2 regions of the Cronobacter universalis NCTC 9529 genome follow, and region 1 is predicted to be linked to the other one. Evidence: predicted binding sites of a transcription regulator. Region 1 holds the regulator's gene; the other holds the start of a gene.
What was found. The regulator Fur, encoded in region 1, represses iron uptake genes when iron is present. The targets are predictions, from matches to a motif close to ATAATAATGAGAACNACTATCAA.
Positions count from the first base shown of each region.

Region 2: sodA (superoxide dismutase [Mn]) is a predicted target of Fur. The motif match lies at 5,055-5,077, and genes of this name have one in related genera.

Region 1 is NZ_CP012257.1:1,301,380-1,310,757, forward strand. Features, by position in the region: gene glnS (glutamine--tRNA ligase) at 1-940, shown strand, start outside; gene chiP (chitoporin ChiP) at 1,383-2,777, shown strand; gene AFK65_RS05955 (beta-N-acetylhexosaminidase) at 2,832-5,483, shown strand; gene AFK65_RS05960 (helix-turn-helix domain-containing protein) at 5,541-6,152, opposite strand; gene fur (ferric iron uptake transcriptional regulator) at 6,474-6,926, opposite strand; gene fldA (flavodoxin FldA) at 7,217-7,747, opposite strand; gene ybfE (LexA regulated protein) at 7,909-8,190, opposite strand; gene ybfF (esterase) at 8,319-9,086, opposite strand; gene seqA (replication initiation negative regulator SeqA) at 9,270-9,378, shown strand, end outside.
Region 2 is NZ_CP012257.1:123,088-132,465, forward strand. Features, by position in the region: gene AFK65_RS00560 (L-rhamnose isomerase) at 1-218, opposite strand, end outside; gene rhaB (rhamnulokinase) at 215-1,687, opposite strand; gene rhaS (HTH-type transcriptional activator RhaS) at 1,989-2,825, shown strand; gene rhaR (HTH-type transcriptional activator RhaR) at 2,897-3,748, shown strand; gene rhaT (L-rhamnose/proton symporter RhaT) at 3,745-4,782, opposite strand; gene sodA (superoxide dismutase [Mn]) at 5,154-5,774, shown strand; gene yiiM (6-hydroxyaminopurine reductase) at 5,845-6,522, shown strand; gene lldD (FMN-dependent L-lactate dehydrogenase LldD) at 6,668-7,873, opposite strand; gene lldR (transcriptional regulator LldR) at 7,870-8,658, opposite strand; gene lldP (L-lactate permease) at 8,655-9,378, opposite strand, start outside.

The DNA of each region.
Region 1 (9,378 bases):
GGTGCTGGATAACATCACCATTCCGGTTCACCCGCGCCAGTACGAATTCTCGCGCCTGAATCTGGAATATACGGTGATGTCCAAGCGTAAGCTGAACCTGCTGGTCACCGATAAGCACGTCGAAGGCTGGGATGACCCGCGTATGCCGACGATTTCCGGCCTGCGCCGTCGCGGTTATACCGCCGGATCCATCCGCGAATTCTGCAAACGTATCGGCGTGACCAAACAGGATAACACCGTGGAAATGGCCGCGCTGGAAGCGTGCATTCGCGAAGATCTCAACGAGAACGCGCCGCGCGCCATGGCGGTTATCGATCCGGTGAAACTGGTTATCGAAAACTACCCGCAGGGCCACAGCGAAATAGTGTCGATGCCTAACCATCCGAACAAACCGGAAATGGGCAACCGCGACGTGCCGTTCAGCGGCGAAATCTGGATCGATCGCGCGGATTTCCGTGAAGAAGCGAACAAGCAGTACAAGCGTCTGGTGCTGGGCAAAGAAGTGCGCCTGCGCAACGCGTATGTGATCAAAGCAGAGCGCGTGGAGAAAGACGAGGCGGGTGAAATCACCACCATCTACTGCTCCTATGATGCCGACACGCTGAGTAAAGATCCCGCCGATGGCCGCAAGGTCAAAGGCGTTATCCACTGGGTCAGCGCGGCGCATGCGCTGCCGGTTGAGATCCGTCTCTATGACCGTCTGTTCAGCGTGCCGAACCCGGGCGCAGCGGAAGATTTCCTCGCGACCATCAACAAAGAATCGCTGGTCATTAAGCAGGGTTATGCTGAGCCGGGCCTGAAAAATGCTGAAGCAGGCAAAGCCTGGCAGTTTGAGCGTGAAGGTTATTTTTGCCTCGACAGCCGCCATGCAAACGGTGACAAACTGGTGTTCAACCGCACCGTGGGACTGCGCGATACCTGGGCTAAAACCGGCGAATAATACTTTGCCTGTAACAAGACGCCGCCGCTGTGCGGCGTTTTTTTATCTTTTTATTCAAACAGTTAATCGTGACATAATATTCGCGACGCGAATTAATTCATGGGATCATAATAAATCCCGCACCCGCCATAAAAACCTTTCTCGATATTTTTATCTGCATTTTCTCATGAAATCGCTTTCATTTTATCAATCGGTCTAAATAAGTGCGCTTTTGTAGTATTAAAAACCTGTCTCATGAAAATGTTACAAAATGAAAATTATTTTGTGCACTGCGTCATAAAGCCACGAAAATTCAGGGGATTAAGATTGATAATTCGCGCCGCGAAAAATAGTCTTGAGGGGCTGTTTCGGGGGTTCTCCTTCGACACGTTTACTTTTTGAGTTTTCATTTTTTCAGGCGCTACTGGCGCCGCGAATTTTTTACGTCAAAGAGGAATTTCACATGCGTTCGTTGAGATACAAACGTAGCGGCGTCGCGCTGGCTGTCGCCAGCGTCACCGCGCTGGGCTGCTTATGCAGCCCGCCCGCTCACGCCGCGGGGTTTATAGATGACTCCACGTTAACCGGCGGCATCTATTACTGGCAGCGCGAGCGCGACCGTAAAGATGTCGCGGAAGATAAATACAAAACTAACCTGTCGCATTCCACCTGGAACGCAAACCTCGATTTCCAGTCAGGGTTTGCCGCCGATATGTTCGGGCTTGACCTCGCCGCGTTCACGGCCATCGAAATGGCGGAAAACGGCGACAGCGGACACCCCAATGAAATCGCGTTCTCTTCCAGCAATAAAGCCTACGACGAAGACTGGTCCGGCGATAAAAGCGGTATCAGCCTCTATAAAGCAGCCGGTAAATTTAAATATGGCCCGCTCTGGGCCCGGGCTGGCTGGCTGCAGCCTACCGGCCAGACACTGCTGGCGCCGCACTGGAGCTTTATGCCCGGCACCTATCAGGGCGCGGAAGCGGGCGCGAATTTTGACTACGGCGAGGCGGGCGCGTTGAGCTTTTCGTACATGTGGACCAACGAATATAAATCGCCGTGGCATCTGGAGATGGACAAGTTTTACCAGAACGACAGAACCACCCGCGTGGATTATCTCCACTCCATCGGCGCGAAATACGATTTTAAAAACTCGCTGGTGCTCGAAGCGGCTTTTGGTCAGGCGGAAGGTTATATCGATCAATACTTTGCGAAAGCGAGCTACAACTTTTCCCTTGCGGGTAGCGCGCTCTCTACCAGTTATCAATTTTACGGCGCGCGCGATAAAGCCAGTAACGGCAGTATCAATGATATCTACGACGGCACCGCCTGGCTTCAGGCGCTGACGTTTGGCTATAAAATAGGCCAGGTCGATCTGCGTCTGGAAGGCACCTGGGTGAGCGCCGAAGGGCAGCAGGGCTATTTTCTGCAGCGCATGACGCCCACTTACGCCTCTTCCAACGGGCGGCTGGATATCTGGTGGGATAACCGCTCCGATTTTAACGCCGATGACGAAAAAGCCGTGTTCTTCGGCGCGATGTATGATCTCAAAAACTGGAACCTGCCTGGTTTTGCGCTCGGCGCGTCATACGTTTACGCCTGGGATGCGAAACCCTCCACACTCCCGACCACCGATGGCTACTACGATCCCAACTATCGCCTGAAAGAGTCCGCTTACAGTCTGGATGCGGTTTACACCCTGCAGGACGGCCGCGCCAAAGGCACGATGTTCAAACTGCATTTCACCCAGTACGACAACCATTCCGACATCCCGAGCTACGGCGGCGGTTACGGCAACATCTTCCAGGATGAACGCGACGTGAAATTTATCGTCACGGCGCCGTTCACGATTTTCTGATTGCGCAGGGGCGCGCAGGCGCCTTCCATCAAGGGCAGTGAAAAGGACACGATGATGAAAAAATTACAGGTCAGTCTGTTAGCGGGTGCGGTGATGGGGCTTTTCAGCGGAGCCAACGCACAGGCGTCAACGGCAGAGAGCATCAGCCAGTTTGGGCTTAATTACACGATTACCGACAACCAGGCCGCGCAACTCGGCACAGATTGCGCGGCGCTCGGCGCCGACTGGGCGTCATGCAATAAAGCGGTTATCACGCTCACCAATCCAGGCGATGCGGTGACGGACAAAAACTGGACTATCTGGTTTCACAGTATTCGCCAGATCCTGAAAGTCGATAACGATCAGTTTAAAGTGACTCATGTGATGGGCGATCTCCACAAGCTTGAGCCGACGGATAAGTTCACCGGCTTCCCCGCGAAAGCTTCGGTGGAAATCCCGATTATCAATGAATACTGGCAACTGTTTATTACCGACGTGCTGCCGCGCTGGTATGTCACGGCGGACGACGGCGCGCCTAAGGTTATCGCCAGTACCGATACCGAAACGCTGACCGACTTTGTCAGCCCGCTGAAAGATCAGTGGAAACGCACGCCTGACGATAAAAATATCCTGATGACCGCCGAAGCGCGGTTTGACAAAAACAGCGATGTTAAAACGCTGAACGCAGAGCGGCTGCGCGGGCAGATCGTGCCCACGCCGCGGCACGTCAAGGTTCACGGGCAAAATGTTTCTCTCGATAAAGGCGTCCAGCTCGATCTCTCCGCGCTGGATAAGCCTGCCCAGGAGGCGATTACCGCCCGTTTCGCGCTGCTCGGCGTGAAAACCGACGCGGGGTATCCGGTGCGTACGGGCATCGACAGCAAGGCGTTTACCGGCAAAGAGGCGGTCTCCGGCGCGTATCAGCTGCATATCGGGCCACAAGAGACGACGATTACCGGCTATGACCGCGCCGGCGTTTTTTATGGTCTGCAATCGCTGCTCTCGCTGATCCCGGATGAGGGCGCGAAGCAAATCGCCACACTTGAAGCCAGCGACGCGCCGCGTTTTGACTATCGCGGCATTCAACTCGATGTGGGACGCAACTTTCACACCAAAGCCGCTGTGCTACGCCTGCTTGACCAGATGGCGGCCTATAAGCTCAATAAATTCCATTTCCATCTGAGCGATGACGAAGGCTGGCGTATCGAGATTCCGGGCTTGCCGGAGCTCACTGAAGTGGGCGCGAAGCGCTGTCACGATCTCAGCGAAAAAACCTGCCTGCTGCCGCAGCTCGGCTCCGGGCCCGATACGAATAACAACGGCAGCGGGTATTTCACCCGCGCGGATTATATTAAGATTGTGAAATATGCCGCCGCGCGCCAGATAGAGGTGATTCCGGAAATCGACATGCCCGCGCACGCCCGCGCGGCGACGATCGCGATGGAAGCGCGTTACGACAGGCTGCAAAAAGCCGGTAAAACCGAAGAGGCGAATCAGTATCGTCTGCTCGATCCTAACGATACGTCGGTCACCACCGGCGTGCAGTACTACAACCGCACCGGCTACCTCAACCCGTGCCTCGACTCGTCGCGCCGCTTCGTGGATAAAGTAATTGGCGAGATCCAGCAGATGCACAAAGAGGCCGGGCAGCCGCTCACTACCTGGCATTTCGGCGGCGATGAGGCGAAAAATATCTACCTCGGGGCGGGTTATACGGACAAAGCGAAACCAGAGGCCGGGAAGGGAATTATCGATCAGCGCCGTCAGGACAAGCCCTGGGCGCGCTCGCCGGTGTGTCAGAAGATGGTGCAGGACGGCGTGGTGGCTGATGTCGAGCATCTCTCCAGCTACTTTGGCGCGGAAGTGAGCAAGCTTGTCAAAGCCCACGGCATCGACACCATGCAGGCGTGGCAGGACGGGCTTAAGGACGCGAAAGACGCCAGCGCGTTCGCGACCCCGCATGTTAACGTCAACTTCTGGGACTCGCTCTACTGGGGTGGTTTCGATACGGCGAACGACTGGGCAAATAAAGGTTTCCGCGTGGTGGTCTCTAACCCGGATTATGTTTATCTCGATTTCCCGAACGAAGTAAACCCGGCGGAGAGCGGTTACTACTGGGGTACGCGATTCAGCGACGAGCGCAAGATTTTCAGCTTCGCGCCGGATAACCTGCCGCAAAACGCCGAGACCTCCGTCGATCGCGACGGCAATCCGTTCAGCGCCAAATCCGACAAGCCGTGGCCGGGCGCGTATGGCCTCTCGGCGCAGCTCTGGAGCGAAGTCGTGCGCACCGATAAACAAATGGAGTACATGATGTACCCGCGTCTGCTGGCCGTTGCGGAGCGCGCCTGGCATCGCGCCGCCTGGGAGCAGGATTATCAGGCAGGACGCGAATATAAAGGCGGCGAAACGCATCAGGTGGATGTGAAAGCGCTGCATGAGGACTGGACGCGCTTTGCGAACCTGGCGGGCAGCCGCGAACTGCCGAAGCTTGAAAAAGCGGGCGTGCAGTTCCGTTTACCGGTGCCCGGCGCGCGCGTTAGCGAGGGCGTGTTGCAGATGAACAGCAGCCTGCCTGGCGTTGCGATGGAGTATTCCACCGACGATGGCGCGCGCTGGCTGCGTTATGACGCCGCGAAGCCGCCACGCGTCACAGGCGCGGTGCAGGTGCGCAGCGTCAGCAGCGACGGTAAGCGCTACAGCCGTGTGGATAGCGTACAGCCATAACGCAGCGTAATTAAAAAGCCAGCCTCCGGGCTGGCTTTTTCGTGAGGGACGCAAGGCTTACAGCGCGTCAGGCAGATGGTAAACCGCGACCAGCTTGCCTTTGCTTATCTCAATATTCTTCGCGCTGCGCAGTTGAGAAAGGGTTTTCATCACCATGCTACGGGAAAGATTAGTTTTTTTAACAATATAATCCGCCACGTTAATGCGGTTGCGCATGAACTCATCCATCGCCGCCAGGCAATCAATATTGGCTTTAATCATACTGAAGCTGTTTCTGCCGATCATAATTTCTTCGCGATAGCAAAGCGTATTAATAATCCATGAAGACAAAATAAGCAGATGTAACTGACAGTGATTTTTCTCAATTTCCTGCATGAAATAATCAAAAGGAATTAACTGATAATGACATTCAGAATCAGCCTGTAATTTTGCGAATTGGGATTTACCTAAATTCCTGGCGAGACCAAGGACGGAGGGCGCGCTGCTTTTTTCCAGAAGCAGCCGGTCGCTCTGGCGCATCAGAGAGAACTGACCGCCGCGAATGATGCAGATCTCCCCGTCCCGCAGGGGGATGAGCGTATTTTTTTCCGCACGAGACCAGCTACCATAGCTATTGAAAATATCCGCGATACGGTAAATCTCAGCAAGCGGTTTAGGGGGTAAGACCATATGGGTTACCTTATATAAAATAAAATTAAATCGTTGCTGTATCTTAATGGATGGATTTTTATTGCTGCAATAAGGCGCAGGAGAGATAAAAGAACAAACAGGGATAATCTGATGCCTAAGCGATTGAGCGGCAAAGATATTTATCTTTTCTGAATTTCAATTTAATAAAATATATGTGGTTTAATTAAGCATTGTGCGCTGTATTAAAACACTATCACTATTTAACTCTATCTAAAAAAATACATTTCTATTTTCGGAGCAGCGTTTTCAGGCAATAAAAAAGCCGACAGATGTCGGCCTGGATGATGCAGTGTGCGAGTGTTATTTCCCGCCAGCCTCGTGGGCGTGTTCGTTTTCGCGGCAGTCGCCGTCCGCGCAGTGACCATACAGATAGAGACTGTGGTTGGTCAGGCGGATGCCGTGACGCGTGGCGATCTCACGCTGACGGGCTTCAATGGAGTCATCGCTGAACTCGATCACTTTGCCGCAATCGAGGCAAATCAGATGATCGTGATGATGCTGTTGCGTCAGCTCGAAAACGGATTTGCCGCCTTCGAAGTTGTGGCGAGTGACGATGCCGGCATCATCGAACTGGTTAAGTACGCGATAGACCGTGGCAAGGCCAATCTCTTCACCCATGTCAATCAGACGCTTATAGAGGTCTTCCGCACTGACATGATGATTGACCGGTTCCTGCAGCACTTCGAGGATTTTTAATCGAGGAAGCGTGACTTTCAGGCCGGCCTTCTTTAATGCGGTATTGTTGTCAGTCATGCGGAATCTGTCCTGTTGCTTAACGACTCGCTCCGGAAGGGAGCGATACATCGGATACGCCGAAGATGAATGCGTCTCATTATAGAACTGACATGCCTAAATGAAAACCGCAAGCGTCCGGCAAAAAAGAGCTTAAAAATCGTGGGCCAGCCAGCGTTTTTTACGTGGAGGGCCTGATAATTAAGGAAGCTATTGTACAGCGTAGTGAGGGAAAGTTAAAAATTTGTAGCAATTATTTTCATTGCTTTTATCTATCAAACGGCGCGGAACGGTGCCCGCGCCGCTTATCATCAGGCGTTGATGATTTCCTGCAGATGTAGCTCTTCGGAAACCTGTTTGACCCATTTTTCAACGCGTTCCGCGGTCAGCTCCGGCTGGCGGTCTTCGTCAATCGCGAGACCGACGAAGTGATCGTCGTCCGCCAGGCCCTTGGAGGCTTCAAAGTGGTAGCCTTCGGTCGGCCAGTGGCCAACGATGGTCGCGCCGCGCGGCTCGATAATGTCGCGAATGGTGCCCAGCGCGTCGCAGAAGTATTCTGCGTAATCTTCCTGGTCGCCACAGCCGAAGAGAGCTACCAGCTTGCCGTTGAAGTCAATTTCTTCGAGCGTCGGGAAGAAATCATCCCAGTCGCACTGCGCTTCGCCGTAATACCAGGTCGGGATGCCAAGCAGAAGAATATCGAATGCTTCCAGATCTTCTTTGCTGCTTTTGGCAATGTCATGCACTTCAGCAACGTCTTTCCCGAGCTGTTTCTGGATAATTTTTGCGATATTTTCGGTATTGCCGGTGTCGCTGCCGAAAAAGATGCCTACGATTGCCATAAGAAGAATAACCTCTTGAATCTAAATGTGATGGTGCTGGCATAACGCCCACAGATAGGGCAATCATAGCAGAACAAAAGAGGGTGCGGAAACGGTATCAGGCGCCGGGTGCACTCTCTGCTACATTGCCCCGTCCTTTTGGGTAAAATTCAGACCAGACCTTACTCCTGCAAGGCTTTCAGCTGCGCGAGCAGCATCGCTTCTATCAGCTCGCTGCGGCTGATATTGCGCGCCTGCGCGAGATGGTTCAGCGCGTCTACCGCGTCGGCGTTCAGCTTCAGCTCCACGCGCTTAAGCCCGCGAACTTTGTCACGTTTAAGCTGGTTGCGCTTATTGATGCGCAGCTGTTCGTCGCGCGACAGCGGATTGGTTTTCGGTCTGCCCGGACGGCGTTCATCCGCGAAGAGATCGAGCGTTGTGCGGTCCGTTTGTTCTTTTGCCATGGTATGAGTATAGACAGGGGAAACAGGCTGCCGTGGCGGAGCCCGGCGGTATTTCAGCGCGCCATCATACATGAGGCAGCGAAGCGCGCCAACGCATCCGGCGCGCGAGGGCGCCGGTCGGTCTGTTTTTAATCAGTTTCCAGAAAACGACGGATCGCGCGCAGCACCGCCTGCGGTTTTTCGGCATGCACCCAGTGACCGGCGCCCGCAATCACATGCGCGCGGGCCTGCGGGAACTGCGCGAGCAACGCCTCGCGGTGCGCTTCTTCCACATAAGGCGACGCGCCGCCGCGAATAAACAGCGCGGGGCCGTGCCAGGCGGGCACCGTTTCCCAGCCGACGATACGCGAATACTGGTTCCACAGCACCGGCACGTTAAAGCGCCACTCGCCCTCGACAAACGATTTCAGCAGAAACTGCACCACGCCTTCCTCAGCAATCTGCTGACGCATAATCTCCGCCGCCTGCTGGCGCGACGTGGCGCCCGCGTCGCTCACCGCGTTCACCGCGTTAAAAATTTCATCGTGACGGCGCACCTGGTAATCCACCGGCGCGATATCAATCGCCACCAGCTTTTCTATGCGCTCCGGCGCGAGGGCGGTCACCGCCATCGCCGCTTTGCCGCCCATCGAATGGCCGATGAGAATCACCTTATTCAGCCCCAGCGCGTCGAGGGTTTCGAGAATATCCTGCGCCATCGCCGGGTAATCCATCGTCTCGCTACGCCCGGAAAGCCCGTGGTTTCGCAAATCAACCTGCACAACGTCATGATCCGCCACCAGCTCACGCGCCAGCACGCCCAGGTTATCCAGGCTGCCAAACAGCCCGTGAATGAACACAATCGGTGTATTTTGAGTCGGTTGTTGCGCAGATTGCGTGCGGGTATTTAATTTCATGGCAAAGTTCTTTTTTGGCGACTGACAGGTTAGGTTATCATGTTGACCATTCTGCCGCCCGGCTGCAAGGTTCCAGTTAATTCCGACTTTTGCGGCCTTCCTGGTTTGACGCTATCCGCTGTTGGGTTTTAACTCTATAATCCCAACGACTTGTATTCAGAAAAGATATCGCACTGGATTAAGATGAAAACGATTGAAGTTGATGACGAGCTGTATCGCTACATTGCCAGCCACACCCTGCATATTGGCGAAAGCGCGTCCGACATTTTACGGCGTATGTTGAAATTTTCCG
Region 2 (9,378 bases), 1.2 Mb from region 1:
TCGGCGTTGCGCGCCTTGCCCGGATAGTTGCCGGTCGCCTGAATGCCGCCGGTGAGCTGTCCCTGCGGGTTTTCAAAACCGGCCACGTCGTCGCCCTGCCAGCAGTGCATGGAGACCGGCAGGCGGTCGAGCTGGTTTAGCGCGGCTTCGGCATCGACGCCGACGGCGGCGAAGCGCTGCTTCGCCAGTTCCCAGGCCTGCTGAATGTGAGTGGTCATGCGTAAAGCTCCTTCCTGATTTGACGGGACGGCGATACCCGCGCCGCGTGGCGCGCTATTTCGCTGTCCGTCTGAGGGTGAAAAGGGGTCAGCGTCTGGCTGGCGGTGACAACGCGGCGAAACGCGTCGACATCGGCGATGTCGTCCAGCGCCATCAGCTGACAGCCGATATTGCCGAGCGTGGAGGCTTCCACCGGGCCGGCCTGCACCGGAATACCGCAGGCATCGGCGCAAAGCTGATTCAGCAGCGGGTTCTGGCTGCCGCCGCCGACAATGTGCAGCACTGTGAACGGCCGCCCGCGCAGGGCGGTGAGTTCATCCAGCACGCGGGCGTACAGCAGCGCCAGGCTGTCAAAAACGCAGCGCGCCAGCTCTGCCGCGCTTTGCGGCGCAGGCTCGCCGCGCTCAAGGCAGGCGGCCTGAATTTCGCGGCTCATGCTTTGCGGGTTGATAAAGCGGTCGTCATTGGGGTTCACCACAAAGCGGCAGGGCGCAAGCGCGCGCGCCTCGTCGATAAGGGCGGGCAGGTCGGTAATCTGCTGCTCCTGGCAGACGCGCTGCAACAGCCACAGCCCCATGATGTTTTTCAGCACCCGGTAGCGCCCTTCGGCGCCGCCTTCATTGGTGATATTGGCCGCGAGCGCGCGGTCATCGGTGTACGGCGTTTTGCTCTCAAAACCCATCAGCGACCAGGTGCCGGAAGAGAGATACGCCGCGTCCGGCGTCGCCAGCGGCGCGGCGATCACCGCGCTGGCGGTGTCGTGCGTCGCCACGGAAACCACCGGCACTCCCACGCCCTGCGCGCTGCGCCAGTGGCCGATCACGTTGCCCGGATGCGTCGGCGCGCCGAGCCAGTGGCGCGGCACGCCCGCCCAGTCGAGCAGCGTCTCGTCCCAGTTATCGGTATTGATGTTAATGAGCTGGGTGGTGGTGGCATTGGTGTAATCCCAGTTCAGCGCGCCGGTCAGCCGGTAGCAGAGGTAATCCGGGATGAGCAGCGCATGCGCCACGCGCGCGACCAGCTCCGGCTGCTGCTCCACCAGCGCGCGAAACTGATACAGCGTGTTAAACGGCAGAAACTGAATGCCGGTGCGGCGGTAAATCGCCTCGCGGCCCATTTGCTGCTCGGCGCGGGCCATAATGCCGTCGGTGCGGCTGTCGCGATACGACACCGGCAGGCCGACGCGCTCGCCGCGCGCGTCCAGCAACACATAGTCGACGCCCCAGGTGTCGATGCCGATGCTGTCGATAGCGACGCCGCGCGCGCAGGCTTTCTCCAGACCCGCGCGCACTTCGCGCTCCAGCGCGTCCACATCCCAGGTGTCGAAGCCGTCCACGCGGCGCAGGCCGTTGGCGAAACGGTGTATTTCTTCAAGCGTCAGGCGCTGTCCGTGGCTGTCGTAGCGAGCCAGCATCACGCGGCCGCTGGAGGCGCCCAGATCGACCGCGACGCTATGGCGAATAGTCATGGTTGGGGTCCTTGTTGGAATCTCTGACGCCAGTCTAGGGAGCGGCGCGGCGGCGCACCTTCACTCCACGGACAGCGTGTTAAGCGCGCTGGCAAGGAAGCAAAGATGAACGTGAGGGAGTTCACAAAATGGCGTCTGGCCGCCGGGCCGGCAGCGGTGTGAGCCGCGCCGCATTTCCAGAAATTTCACGGTGTTTCTTAAAAATCCGACGGGCTTTGCGCGTTTTGGCGTCGAAAATTTAAGGTGTAAGTGAGAACCGTTATCTACTATCAGGCAGGTTTCACAGAACGCGGGGGCGATGATGACGGTACTACAGAGCGTTGATTTTTTCCCATCCGGCGCGGCGTCGGTCACCATTGAACCGCGTCTGCCGCAGGCGGCTTTTCCTGAACATCATCATGATTTTTATGAGATTGTTATCGTCGAGCACGGCACCGGCACGCATGTGTTTAATGGTCAGCCGTATACGCTCAGCGGCGGCTCCGTCTGCTTTGTGCGCGACCACGATCGCCATCTCTATGAGCACACCGAAAATCTCTGTCTGACCAATGTGCTGTATCGCTCGCCGCAGGCGTTCAGTTTCCTGTCGGGGCTTGAAAAGCTTTTGCCGCAGGAGCAGGACGGCCACTATCCGTCGCACTGGCGCATCAGCCAGCAGACGCTGCATCAGGCCCGTCCGCTGGTGGAGCGGCTCGAAGCGCTGCGCGAAAGCAGCGACGTGCATGCCATCGCCAGCATGGAGATGCTCTTTATGCAGCTGCTAATTTTACTGCGAAGCGGCGCGCATGCGCAGGGCGGCGGCCACGCCGATGAACGGCTGAATCAGCTTATCGCCTGGCTTGAGGAGCATTACGCGGAAGAGGTCTGCTGGGAGCGGCTGGCCGATAGCCACATGCTGTCGCTGCGCACGCTTCACCGCCAGCTTAAGCAGCGCACCGGCCTGACGCCGCAGCGCTACCTTAATCGTCTGCGCCTGATGAAAGCGCGCTATCTGCTGCGCCACAGCGAAGAGAGCGTTACGGATATCGCCTACCAGTGCGGTTTTGGCGACAGCAATCACTTCTCCACGCTGTTCCGGCGCGAGTTTTCGTGGTCGCCGCGCGATATTCGCCAGGGGCGCGACGGGCAAATCCAGTAACGCGAAGGGAATCACCGTTTTCTGCGGCGAAAAAGCGCATACTTTGCAGCCATTTGCCCCGGAGATACGCTGTGGCCTCTCAGTTAGTGCTCAGGAAAGCGGATTTCTTCGCGACACCCACCCAGCCGGTCGTCGTGGCGGATCGCTACCCGCAAAATGTTTTTGCCGAGCATACCCACGAGTTCTGCGAACTGGTGCTGGTGTGGCGCGGCAACGGGCTGCATGTGCTGAACGACAGGCCTTACCGCATTACCTGCGGCGATCTCTTTTATATCCGCGCCGAAGACCGCCACAGCTACCAGTCGGTTAACGACCTGGTGCTGCATAACATCATCTACTGCCCCGAACGGCTAAAACTTAACGTCAACTGGCGCGATCTGCTGGAAAACCCGCGTGGCGCGAGCGGCGACCCGCGCTGGCGGCTCAGCAGCCAGGGCATGGTGCAGGCGCGCCAGGTCATTGACCAGCTGGAGCATGAAAGCCCGAAGCAAGACGCGCTTTCGCACTGCCTGGCCGAAAGCCTCTTTTTACAGCTGGCGATTACGCTGCGCCGTCATCGTTATCAGCCGTCGGGCGGCGCGGGGCCGGGCGACGGCGAAACGCTCGATCTGCTGATGGCCGCGCTGGGCAACAGCCTGGAAGTGCCGTTCGATTTGCAACATTTTTGCAGCCATTACCAGATTGCCGAACGCCCGCTGCGCCAGCTGTTCCGCCAGCAGACGGGCATGAGCATCAGCCAGTATCTGCGCCAGCTGCGCATCTGCCAGGCGCAGTACCTGCTGCGCCACTCCTCGTTGCTGATTAGCGATATCGCCGCGCGCTGCGGCTTTGAAGACAGTAACTATTTCTCGGTGGTGTTTACCCGTGAAACGGGCGTGACGCCACGGGTGTGGCGTCAGCAGTGGGGCGCTCTGGCCGGTTAGTTGGTCGCCATGCCCAGCCCGACGATATTCGCCGCCACGATAATCACCACGCAGCCCAGACTCAGCACGCTGACCGGACGACGCCCGGCGGCTTTCCACTCGCGCAGCACCAGTCCGACGATCCCGCCGCACAGCACGTAGAAGCTCATGTGCAGCATCCAGCTGATGTAGTCATACTGCGCCGGGATGCGCGCATGGCCCCAGGCGTAGAAAAAGAACTGCAAATACCACATCAGCCCGCCCAGCGCCGAGAGCAGCACGTTGCTGATAAGCAGCGGTTTCGCCAGCGAGAAATCGGCTTTAATCGACAGATTTTTCACCTTCGCGAGGCGAATAAAACAGAAGCCGAGGTTAATCAGCGCGCCGCCGCCCATAATAACGACATAGCTTGGCAGCGCGACGTAGAGCGGATCGACGCCCAGCGCCGCGGCGGCTTCATGCATCGGCTTCGCGGCGTCCATCGCAAACGACATGCCTGCGGAGAACACGCCGCACAGCACCGCCAGCACCAGCCCTTTCTTCAGGTTAAACTCTTCGGCTTTGATGCCCATCTGGCGCTCTTTCAGCTGGCCTGCGCGGGTGACGATGGCGACGCCAATGAGCGCGACGAACACGCCAAGCAGCGTCATCTGCCCACCGGGCGTGCCGATGAGCAGCCCGAATTTACCGTTCAGCAGCGGCGTCATCAGCGTGCCGACAATCAGCGTAATGCCAATCGCGATGCCGATGCCCATCGACATGCCGAGATAGCGCATGGTCAGGCCGTAGTTAATGTTGCCGATGCCCCACATCGCGCCGAATAAAAACACCGGCAGCAGCGTGGCGGCGCTGAACGAGCGGTAATAGGCCCAGAAGTCGGGCAGCAGCAGGGCACTGACTGCCCAGGGTAAAATCAGCCACGACACCACGCCGCCCACCGACCACATGGTTTCCCAGGACCAGTGCCGCACCTTCTTAAACGGCGCATAAAAGCAGGCGGCGCTCGCCGCGCCAATCAAATGCCACAGTATGCCCATGGTTATTGCGTTACTCATGCTGTCGTCCTCGTTTCCGTCACAGAGCCAACGGGAGCGAAAGCCGCCCCCTAACCGAATCGAGTCTATTGAGGCGCTCAAATTTTCACCTTTGGGGCGCTGCCGCGAAGCGTTAACGGGTGGCAAAAAACAGGGGGTAAGCCGAACGGGGATCACACTTTGCAGCTAATTCAGACGATACCTAACGCATGGAAATCTGTGTAAAAATCGGCGCGAGGTGTCCATTTTCAGCCATTATTGCGTTAAGTTATAACCATATAAAAACTGCGGCATTGATAAACATTTTCAATATCATTTAATTAACTATAATGAACCCACTGCTTACGCGGCGTTAACACCTCTGCCGCCCGACAATAATGGAGATGATGAATATGAGTTACACACTGCCATCCCTGCCGTACGCATACGACGCCCTGGAACCGCATTTCGACAAGCAGACGATGGAAATCCATCACACCAAACACCACCAGACCTACGTCAACAACGCTAACGCGGCGCTGGAAAGCCTGCCGGAACTGGCGAATCTGCCGGTTGAAGAACTGATCACCAAACTGGATCAGGTTCCGGCTGATAAAAAAACCGTTCTGCGTAACAACGCGGGCGGCCACGCGAACCACAGCCTGTTCTGGAAAGGCCTGAAAAAAGGCACCACCCTGCAGGGCGACCTGAAAGCGGCTATCGAGCGCGATTTCGGCTCCGTTGAGAAATTCAAAGAAGAGTTCGAGAAAGCGGCTGCGACCCGTTTCGGCTCCGGCTGGGCGTGGCTGGTGCTGAAAGGCGACAAACTGGCTGTCGTTTCCACCGCAAACCAGGATTCCCCGCTGATGGGCGAAGCTATCTCCGGCGCTTCCGGCTACCCGATCCTGGGCCTGGACGTGTGGGAGCACGCGTACTACCTGAAATTCCAGAACCGTCGTCCGGACTACATCAAAGAGTTCTGGAACGTGGTTAACTGGGACGAAGCCGCAGCGCGTTTCGCTTCTCAGAAATAAGGTTGCAACCTGACCTGTAAAAAGCGAGCCTGATGGCTCGCTTTTTTTATATCCGCAAAAGGAGGCGCGTATGTATTTCCCGGTGCAGGTGTATCTCGGCAAAATCCGCGACTATGAAGGCAGCAGGCCCAGCGCCATCGGCAAAGTGCAGGTGGAGGGCGAGTTGTCGCTCACCAGCCGCGGGCTGGTTGGCGATCAGCAGGCGGAGAAGAAAATTCACGGCGGGGCGGACCGCGCGCTGTGCCACTATCCGCGCGAGCATTACGCCGTCTGGGCGCGTGAGTACCCGGAACAGGCGGAGTGGTTCGCGCCGCCCGCGTTTGGCGAGAATCTCTCGACGCTGGGGCTGACGGAAGAGAACGCGTTTATCGGCGATATCTTTCGCTGGGGCGAGGCGCTGATACAGATCACCCAGCCGCGTTCGCCGTGCTTTAAGGTCAATTTTCACTCGGGGATTAGCGAGCTTTCCGGCCGGATGCAGGATACCGCGCGCTGCGGCTGGCTGTACCGGGTGATCGGCGAAGGGAAGGTGTTCAGCGACGCGCCGCTGGAGCTGGTGTCGCGGGTGAGCGCTATTTCCGTGCGCGAGGCCGCCGCCATCGCGTGGCATACGCCGTTCGACGACGAGCAGTATCACCGGCTCCTGAGCGCCGGCGGCCTTTCCGCCAGTTGGGCGAAAACGCTGCAAAACCGGCGTCTTAACGGGAAGATCGAGAGTTTTTCACGCAGATTGTGGGGCCGGGGGTAGCAGGTCACGGTGGGTGCGCTGCGCTTACCCACCCTACGGAAACACGTCTCTATGCGTTGTAGAGCGCGTGGTAGGGCGGGTAAGCGCACCCGCCATCGCCACTTACCCGTCACGACTCTCCCCGCCACCCTCACATCACCAACTTTTACGCCGCGTCATCCTGCTCAGGCTTCGCGCTGGCGGCGGGCAGATCGGCCAGAACCGACGTAAATTCCGGCGACGGCACCAGCGATTCGCGCGTGATCTCCTTAATTGACTTCGCACCGGTCAGCGTCATTGCCACCCGCATCTCCTTCTCAATTAAATTCAGCAGGTTCGCCACGCCTTTCTCGCCGTGGGTCGCGAGCGCGTAAAGGTACGCGCGGCCCAGCAGCACGCTGTCGGCGCCGAGCGCAATCATACGCACCACATCCAGCCCGTTGCGGAGGCCGCTGTCGGCGAGAATGGTGATGTCGCCCTTCACCGCATCGGCGATGGCGGGCAGCGCGCGGGCTGACGAGAGCACGCCGTCAAGCTGGCGGCCGCCGTGGTTGGAGACCACAATCCCGTCGGCGCCGAAGCGCACCGCGTCGCGGGCGTCTTCCGGGTCGAGGATACCTTTGATCACCATCGGGCCGTCCCAGAATTCGCGGATCCACTCCAGGTCTTTCCACGAGATAGACGGGTCGAAATTGTTCGCCAGCCAGCCGATGTAATCCTCAAGCCCGGTCGGCTTGCCAAGGTAGGCGGAAATATTGCCGAGATCGTGCGGGCGGCCATTCAGGCCCACGTCCCACGCCCACTGCGGATGCGTCACCGCCTGCCAGTAGCGGCGCATGGCGGCGTTGGCGCCGCTCATGCCGGAGTGGGCGTCGCGGTAGCGCGCGCCGGGCGTGGGCATATCAACGGTAAACACCAGCGTTGAGCAGCCCGCCGCTTTGGCGCGCTCCAGCGCGTTACGCATAAACCCGCGGTCGCGCAGCACATAGAGCTGGAACCACATCGGACGGTTCATCACTGGCGCGACTTCTTCAATCGGGCAGACGGATACCGTCGAGAGCGTAAACGGAATGCCTTTCGCCGAGGCCGCGCGCGCCGCCTGAACTTCGCCGCGACGCGCGTACATGCCGCACAACCCGACCGGCCCCAGCGCGACCGGCATCGAGAGCGTTTCGTTAAACAGCGTCGTCTCAAGGCTCAAATCCGACATATTTTTCAGCACGCGCTGGCGCAGCGCCACCTGCGAGAGATCGTCCACGTTGCGCTTAAGGGTATATTCCGCGTAGGCCCCGCCGTCGATGTAGTGAAACAGAAACGGCGGCAGGATACGCTGCGCCGCTGCGCGATAGTCGCTGGCTGCGGAAATAATCATTCTTTATTCTCCCTGGAAGGTTGCATTACGTCGTCGGGCAGGCGGGTGACACGCGCCTGGCGGGCGACATCTTCATCAAGCTGTTTAATCGTGGAGTGGACAAAGCCGAGGTGGCGCAGCGTCGCGTTGCGCGCCCGTTCGGCATCGCCGGTTTCTATCGCCTCCAGCATCTCGCGGTGCTGGCCTGTGAGCTGCGCGAAAATCGGCTGCTGCTGATACATCCGCTGGCGGCTCTCCATCACCGACGACTGCAGCAGATCGAAAAAACCGCGCATGGTCTGGAGCAGCACCACGTTATGCGACGCCTCGGCAATCGCCAGGTGAAAGCGCACGTCGGCCTGCGAGGCGAGATCCGGGTCGTCGCGCTCGGTAAACTGCAACATCGCGTCGAAGCAGTAGCGCAGCTTTTCTTTATCCTGCGCGGTGGCGCGCAGCGCCGCATACCACGCGGTGCTGGCCTCAATGGCGTGGCGCGCTTCTAAAATGTCGTAGCGATAACCCGGATCGTCCGCCATCAGGTTACGAATGGGCTGGACGATGCGCTGTTCCGACCACGGCTCCAGCTGATAGCGCACAAAGGTGCCGCCGCCGCGACGGCTTATCAGCAGCCCGTCGCGAATCAAAATCTGCAACGCTTCGCGCAGCGAATTGCGCGAGACGCCAAGCTCCTGCGCGAGCTGTCGCTCCGACGGCAGTCGCATTCCGGCTTCCAGCCCGCGCTCGGTAATGAGCGCACGAATGCGCTCCACCAGATGGTCGGCCAGTCGCCGGGTCATCAATGTCATGGGATCATCCAGGTAAAGTAGTAAGCCTGAAGCAGCGTGATAAGCCCCACCATGCAGGTGAACGCCAGGCTGTGCTTCACGGTAAAGCGGAAAAGATCGGACTCTTTGCCCACCAGCCCCACCGCCGCGCAGGCGATAGCGATAGACTGCGGCGAAATCATCTTGCCGGTCACGCCGCCGGTAGTGTTCGCCGCCACCATCAGAATGTCCGAGACGCCGGTCTGCTGCGCCGCCGTGGCCTGGAGCGCCGCGAACAGCGCGTTCGACGAGGTATCCGAGCCGGTCAGGAACACGCCAAGCCAGCCGAGGAACGGCGAGAAGAACGGAAACGCGCTGCTGGTGTGCGCGAGCGCGAGCGCCAGCGTCGAGGAGAGCCCGGAGTAGTTAGAGATAAACGCGAACGCCAGCACCATGCCGATGGAGTAAATCGGCAGCGCCAGCTCTTTCATCGTCTGACCGAAGGTTTCCACGGCGGCTTTCGGCTTCATGCGCAGCCAGATAATCGAAATGATAGCCGCCACGAAAATCGCGGTGCCGGTGGCGGAGAGCCAGTCGAATTTGTAGACCGCCGCGTAGGAGGTGGCCTTTGCGACGACCGGCGGCATGCGGGCCACCAGGCCATCCAGGAACGGCACAGAGACGTTAAACACCAGATCTGAGAGCGGGCCGCCTTTGGCGAACAGCGCTTTAAACGGCGGAATGCTCCAGAGCGTCACCGTG